DNA from 3 places in the Sphingobium sp. WR1 genome. Region 1 is predicted to be linked to each of the others. Evidence: riboswitches for the same ligand, from Rfam matches in the RefSeq annotation. Region 1 holds a riboswitch; each other region holds the start of a gene.
The links. Region 1 has a riboswitch for cobalamin ahead of AC58EF_RS13180 (TonB-dependent receptor plug domain-containing protein). Riboswitches for the same ligand answer to the same signal wherever they lie in the genome.

Region 1 (2,264 bases):
TTGCCAACACCGATGAACCGCTCGATGCGCGCGGGCGCAAGGATGCCTCCGGCTTCAGACCGCCCAGGGCAAGCGATCGGTTCATCAGCAGTCCAGCCCTTGCAGCGGCGGAAACGGCCCTGGCCATGGGCGTGAGCGCCCAGCGCGAAGAGTCGCTTGCGGACATGGGTGCCGGGCGATGGGCGGGGCTGAGCTTCGCAGATATCCATGAGAAGGAGCCTGAATCATTGGCTGCATGGCTGGGCGATCCCGCGAATGGCGCGCCCGATGGCGAAACCCTGCCGTTCGCTCAAGAGCGGATCGGACGTTGGCTGGATCGGTTGGTCCATGATGACCGGGGCATATGCGCGATCACGCATCCCATGATGATTCGCGCGGCACTCATCCACATGCTGGGCCTAACCCAAAGCGCCGCGCTCGCAATCGATCTGGCACCGCTTTGCGCCGTTACCTTGTCCTATAACCGCATGTGGCGCCTGCAATCGATCGTGCCGAACAACTGATCTCTTGCGGCGCCCGGCCGCTCGCTGTAACAGCCCCGCGTTCGGCACGGCTCTGGGCTTTGCCGGATACAAGATCGCGCCGGTGTCCCGAAAGGGACTTAATAGGGAACGCGGTGCGGATGGCCTTCCGTATGGAATTCCATCCCAATCCGAGGCTGTCCCTGCAACTGTAAGCGGCGAGCGCGATGCACATGCGCGGCGGGGCAAAGCGTCCCACGCCGCTAGCCACTGGGCCGGACGCTAAGTCATGCGAGGCCTGGGAAGGCCGTGCATCAAGCGATGACCCGCGAGCCAGGAGACCTGCCGGCGTCTGGTCGCTCTTGCTTTGGTCCAGGGGATGGCCAAGGCACGGTGAACTCCGTTCGAGCGGCAAATAAGGTGGCGGCCTGGCCGCAACGGCGCATTGCGCCGGTCGCTTGCCTGCGTCCGGCTCACGCCCTTGCAACCGTTACGGAGGTTTTCCGTCACGGTGTCGGACCGTTCGTAACTTGCGACGGCAGTGGAGAGCGGAAAGCTCCCGATGTCAGATTTTGGGGGTTCGAACATGAAATCCATAACACAGATATTTTGCATAACCGCGTCCACCATCGCTTTCGCGACAATGGTCGGGATGGCCCATGCCGAAGAAGCAATATCCGATGGCGAAAGCATCGTCGTCACCGGCCAGAGCCTTGAAGAAACGCTGCCTCAAGAGCTGTCCGGTTACGGCCATGACATCGTGACGCTGGACGAAAAGCGCATCAAGGACAGCGGGGCAGTCGATCTGGCCCGAGTGCTGGAAGGCGTGCCCGGCCTTTATATCCGCTCGCGCAACGGTCCCTTCACCTATGTCGATGTGTCTCTCCAGGGATCGCGTACGCAGGACGTTCTTTTCACGCTTGATGGCATCCGCCTCAACAACCGCCTCTATGGCGGCACCTCACCCAACGACACGTTGCCAGCCAGCATGATCGAGCGGATCGAGGTGCTCAAGGGCGGTGAGAGCCTGTTTTACGGGACGCAGGCATCCGCCGGCATCATCAATGTCGTGACCCGCAGCTTCACCGACGATTTCAACGGTCAGGTCAACGCCGGTATCGACAGCCGCGCCGGCACGACGCTCGACGGCTATGTCCGCGGCGGTGTCAACGGACATCGCTTCGTCGCCTATGCCTCGCGCAGCCAGTCTGAAGGCTATACGCCGTTCAGCGCCTATCAGCCCAGCCTGACCGATACCAAGCTTGGGCACGACCTCTGGTCGGCCGGCGTCAAATATCAATATGAGTTCACGCCCGACCTGGCGCTGAACCTGCAATATCAGCACACCGAGGCAAAGCTCGACAATCTGTCGGCGACCCGGATCAGGGAAAGCCGGAACGATCGCAATGAGGAAATCGCCAGCGCCCGCCTCGACTATACCGCGGACGATGGCATCCAGTTCTTCCTGAAGGGCTATTTCCACGACTGGAAGACGGCCTATGTCCAGATCCGCAACCCCATTCCATCGGGACCGCCAATCGTGGTCTACCCGGCTGGAACATTCTGGGGCTATCAGGACTGGGGCGGCAGCGCCGTGGTCAAGCTGCACCTGCATCCGGGTCTCGAATATCTTCTTGGCTATGATTTCCAGAGTTTCAACGGCCGCGACGACGTCCTGCTGATCGCGCCGACCAATGAAAAGGTCCATGCCGGCATCTTCCAGGTCCGCACCACCGACGAATTGTCGGCGAAGGGCAAGCTGGCGGCGGGACTGCGCTACAACAAGACCGGCGGCGCCAAGAA
Region 2 (2,264 bases), on a different contig from region 1:
CGCTCTGTTCAAGCCCGACTTCCCAGCCTTCGGATTTTTCCGGCTTCAGGTTCGCGTTGCCGATATAGGTGCCGTCCATATAGCCGTAGAGTTCATAATAGCCGGGATTCTTGACGCCCGTGCCATAGGCGGCGCGGATGCGCGTGCCGGTCGGCAGCGCATAGCTGCCCTGAACGCGCCAGGTGGTGGTATCTTCGAAGCGGTTATTATCGTCGTAACGCACCGACCCGCCCAGCGAGAGGGGGCCGGCGGTCAGTTCATATTGGCCAACCAGGCCCAGATTGTCGGTATGACGCTTGCCCTGGAAGACAAAATCGGATGGCGTCGTGTTTTGGAAACTTTCCCGCTCCACATCGACCGCGCCGGTGATGCGGTGCGTCACCGCCTCCGTGCCCAGCGTCAGGCTGGAGGTGAGGGAGCCTTTGTAGCGGCGGCCCTTGTCGCCATAGTCGAAGCCGAAGGCGTTATACCCCTTGCGGGTGGTGTCGGCGAACTGGCCCGACAAGGTGCTGATCCAGCGCCCGTCCAGCCCCGTGACCTGCGCGGACAGCAGGCCATAGAGCGCTTCGTTGCGATAGCGCACGCCGGGGCTGTCGACGGTATAGCCGAAAAGCGGGCTGGCCGGATCGAACTCGCTATTGTTGGTGTCCGCCCTGGTCAGACTGTAGCGCAGCACGCCGGTCAGCTTGAGGGCGTCGGTCGGCGTCCAGTTGAGCTTGGTGCTGGCGCCCAGGCTTTGCGAGCCGATGTCCCGGCTGCCGCCGCGCGCGGTCGGATAGCCGTCCGTGTCATAATAGGAGGCGGACAGCGCATAGTCGAAGGCGTCGCTCGCGCCCGCGATCCGCGCCGCGCCGCTGACCGTGCCGAAGGAGCCGCCCTCCGCCCGCGCGCTGATACCCGGCGCTTCCCGGCCCGACAGGGTGATATAGTTGATCACGCCCCCGATCGCGTCGGAACCGTAGAGCGAGGATTGCTGGCCGCGCAATATCTCGATCCGGGCGGCGGGATCGGCGATCAGCGTGCCGAAATCATATTCGCCATAATAGGGGTCGGCCGCCTCTATGCCGTCGATCAGCACCAGCACATGATTGGCTTCGCTGCCGCGCAGGCGGATTTGCGTCTGACCGCCGACCCCGCCGATGCGGCTGACGGCGATGCCCGGCACGTCGCGCAGCACGTCGGACACGACGCGGGTTTGCCGCGCCTCCAGCGTGGCGGCGTCGATCACGGTGACGGACGCGCCGAGCTGGCTGGCCCTGACGCCCTCGCCGGAACGGGACGCGGTGACGATGATCTCGTCGCCCGGCGGCGTGCCCGGCTCGCCATCGGGCGTTTGCGCCAGTGCGGGCGTCGCCGCCGCCATGGCAATCAGGGAAATGGTCGTAACGAACTTCATGGAAGGCCCCCTTCCGAACACCGGCAACGAAGGCGGGGCCTGCCGATGCGCCTATCGCGATCGACCGGCGCAGGGCTGGCGAGCCGGCGTCATTGCGCTCGACCAGCCTGCGCCGAAGCGGCCCGCGCCGCTTGGTCGTCGCTCGACGGACATCCTTCCGTGCCCCGGCCTTTCCCTGGACCTGGGACATGAGCGACCCACGCCGGCTGGTCTCCTGGCTCGCGGGTCGTCGCTTGATGCACACCTTCCCAGGTTTCCCCAGTGGCTGTCCCGGATCGGCCCGGAACCCGTGCATCGCGCTCGCCGCTTACAGTTGCAGGGACAGCCCTGGATTTGCCGGCTTTCTGGAAAGCCGCCTCACCCTGTTCCCATTCAAGCCCCTTGCGGGGCACCGGCGCGATCATGCGGGACGCATCTGCGCCCCACATGATCGCCCTTAGCGCAGCTTGCGATTTTCGCAATCGGCTTTCGCTTTTGCTGTGGGAAGCGGGGCTATCGACCCAGGGCCCGAAGACGTGCGCAGCCCCTTTTCCTTTGCAAAGACGGTGAAAAACCACAAAGGGGGCAAGTCGAGGGGGCACCATGAAGAAACATTGTCTGTCCATCCTGTTGCTGATTGTGCCCACCGTCGCCCGGGCCGAAGCGCCGGGCGACGCGCCATCCATCGTCGTGACGGGCGCGGGGCTGGACCTGCCGCCTGGCACGCCGGCCTATGGATCGGTGGTGATCGACCGGCAGCGGTTGATGGACAGCGCGTCGGGGCGGATCGAGAGCGTGCTGGGCGATGTCGCCGGATTCCAGCAGTTCCGTCGGTCCGACAGCCGATCCTCCAACCCGTCCAATCAGGGCGCCACGCTGCGCGCGCTGG
Region 3 (2,264 bases), on a different contig from region 1:
CGCACGCGCGCGCCCACCGCCTGCACCAGCAGCCGCATCGGCTTGCCCGCGACGGCGGCATAGCCCTTCACCCGCAATATCTGCTGCTCGCGCGCCAGCCGCTCGATGCGGGCGGCCAGATCGGCCGGATCGGCAATGGCGCCCAGCGTGACGACGATGCTGTCGAAATCCTCATGCTCATGATCCTCTTCGCCATCATGGTGCGAGGGACGCGCGGCCAGATCATCCTCCGCCGCCGCGCCCACGCCCAGCACGACGCGCGGGTCGATCACCCCGTCGACCAGCTCGACCACCGGCAGCGGCCGGGGCGTTTCCGCCGCGATCACGGCGCGCGCGGCGGCCACGCCTTCCGGCCCGGCCAGATCCGCCTTGGTCAGCAGCACCATGTCGGCGCACGCCAGCTGATCCTCGAACACTTCGGACAGGGGTGTTTCATGATCGATGCCGGGATCGGCGCGGCGCTGCGCATCCAGCGCCTCCAGATCGGGCGCGAAACGGCCGTCCGCCACCGCCTCCGCATCGGCGAGCGCGATCACGCCGTCGACGGTGATGCGCGACCGGATCGCCGGCCAGTCGAACGCCTTCAGCAACGGCTTGGGCAATGCCAGCCCCGATGTCTCGATCAATATATGGTCGGGCCGCGGCTCCAGCGCCAGCAGCGCCTCCACCGTGGGAATGAAGTCGTCGGCCACGGTGCAACAGATGCAGCCATTGGCCAGCTCGACGATATTTTCCGCCGGGCAATCGGGGATGGCGCAGCTTTTGAGGATGTCGCCATCGACCCCCAGCGTGCCGAATTCGTTGACGACGACGGCCAGCCGCCGCCCGCCCGCGCTGCGGATCAGATGGCTGATGAGCGTGGTCTTGCCCGCACCCAGAAAGCCGGTGACGATAGTGACCGGCAGCTTGGCCAGATCAGACATGATATTCTCTCCCGCGCCGAACGACGACGGGCAGGGGCTTGCCGACGCCCTTCACGGACGCCAGCCGGCGCGCGACGACGGGCGGGCGCGACCGCGCCCGGCATCCCGCACCGTGCAGCCCCAGCCGCACGATTTCGTCGCTCAGACGGAAAACTACCGTGCCGTGACCATCCCCTGGACCAAGGCAAGAGCGACCAGACGCCGGCAGGTCTCCTGGCTCGCGGGTCAAGGCTTGATGCACGCCTTCCCAGACCTTCCGGTCCAGTGGCCGCCCCGACAAAAAGGGCACGTGCATCGCGCTCGCCGCTTACAGTTGCAGGGACAGCCGCGGAATTGAAGGTCAAACCCTCTCACCGCATTCCCATTGAAGCCCCTTGCGGGGCACCGGCGCGATCAACAGCCGATGGGATATCCCATCGACCATCGGGTGCATAGCTGCGCTTTGGCGCATTGCCAAGCGGCACGCCCGACACGGCGTCTACCTTCCTTCGTGACGGGCCAAAAAGGGCGTGACGGTCATCCCGCCACGCCCTTTCCTGCGACCCCGGAGGGGGTTTGAAATATTCCCCTCCTGGCGGAACACCCGGCGATTCGGAAAGGGCGGCCGAAGGCTCAGGCCAGCTGCGTTTCCAGCTCGCCCAGCACGCGATAGCAGTCGAACACCTTGGCGACGCTCGAATTGGGATCGCGGCCTTCGCGGATCGCGCTGATGAACTCGCGGTCCTGCAATTCGATGCCGTTCATCGACACCGCCACCTGGCTGACGTCGATCGGTTCTTCCTTGCCCGTGAACAGATCGTCGTAGCGCGCGATATAGGTGGCGCTGTCACCGATATAGCGGAAGAAGGTGCCGAGCGGCCCGTCATTGTTGAAGCTCAAGGACAGGGTGCAGATCGCGCCCGTCTCGCTCTTCAACTGGATCGACATGTCCATGGCGATACCCAGGTCAGGATGGATCGGCCCCTGCATGGCGTGCGCCGACACGATCCTGCCGGCCTGATAGGCGAACTGGTCGACCGTGTGCGCGGCATGGTGCCAGAGCAGATGGTCGGTCCAGGACCGCGGCTCGCCCTTCGCATTGATATTCCTGCGGCGGAAGAAATAGGTCTGCACGTCCATCTGCTGGACGTTGAATTCGCCCGCCTCGATGCGGTTGTGGACATATTGATGCGACGGATTGAAGCGGCGCGTGTGGCCGACCATGCAGGTAAGGCCGGTTTCCTTCTGCTTGGCCAGCACCGCCTGCGCATCCGCCCAACTGTCCGCCAGCGGAATCTCCACCTCGACATGCTTGCCCGCATCCATGCAGGCGATCGCCTGCGCCGCGTGCATCTGGGTGGG

Region 2: linked by a shared signal. The riboswitch ahead of AC58EF_RS11050 (TonB-dependent receptor plug domain-containing protein) and the one ahead of AC58EF_RS13180 (TonB-dependent receptor plug domain-containing protein) in region 1 are both predicted to bind cobalamin.
Region 3: linked by a shared signal. The riboswitch ahead of cobW (cobalamin biosynthesis protein CobW) and the one ahead of AC58EF_RS13180 (TonB-dependent receptor plug domain-containing protein) in region 1 are both predicted to bind cobalamin.

The regions. Positions count from the first base shown of each region.
Region 1 is NZ_JCATID010000010.1:10,167-12,430, forward strand. Features, by position in the region: gene AC58EF_RS13175 (histidine phosphatase family protein) at 1-503, shown strand, start outside; cobalamin riboswitch at 567-825, shown strand; gene AC58EF_RS13180 (TonB-dependent receptor plug domain-containing protein) at 1,048-2,264, shown strand, end outside.
Region 2 is NZ_JCATID010000007.1:91,589-93,852, forward strand. Features, by position in the region: gene AC58EF_RS11050 (TonB-dependent receptor plug domain-containing protein) at 1-1,396, opposite strand, end outside; cobalamin riboswitch at 1,584-1,806, opposite strand; partial or broken gene AC58EF_RS11055 (TonB-dependent receptor) at 1,979-2,264, shown strand, end outside.
Region 3 is NZ_JCATID010000007.1:180,560-182,823, reverse strand. Features, by position in the region: gene cobW (cobalamin biosynthesis protein CobW) at 1-923, opposite strand, end outside; cobalamin riboswitch at 1,110-1,327, opposite strand; gene AC58EF_RS11410 (Gfo/Idh/MocA family oxidoreductase) at 1,536-2,264, opposite strand, start outside.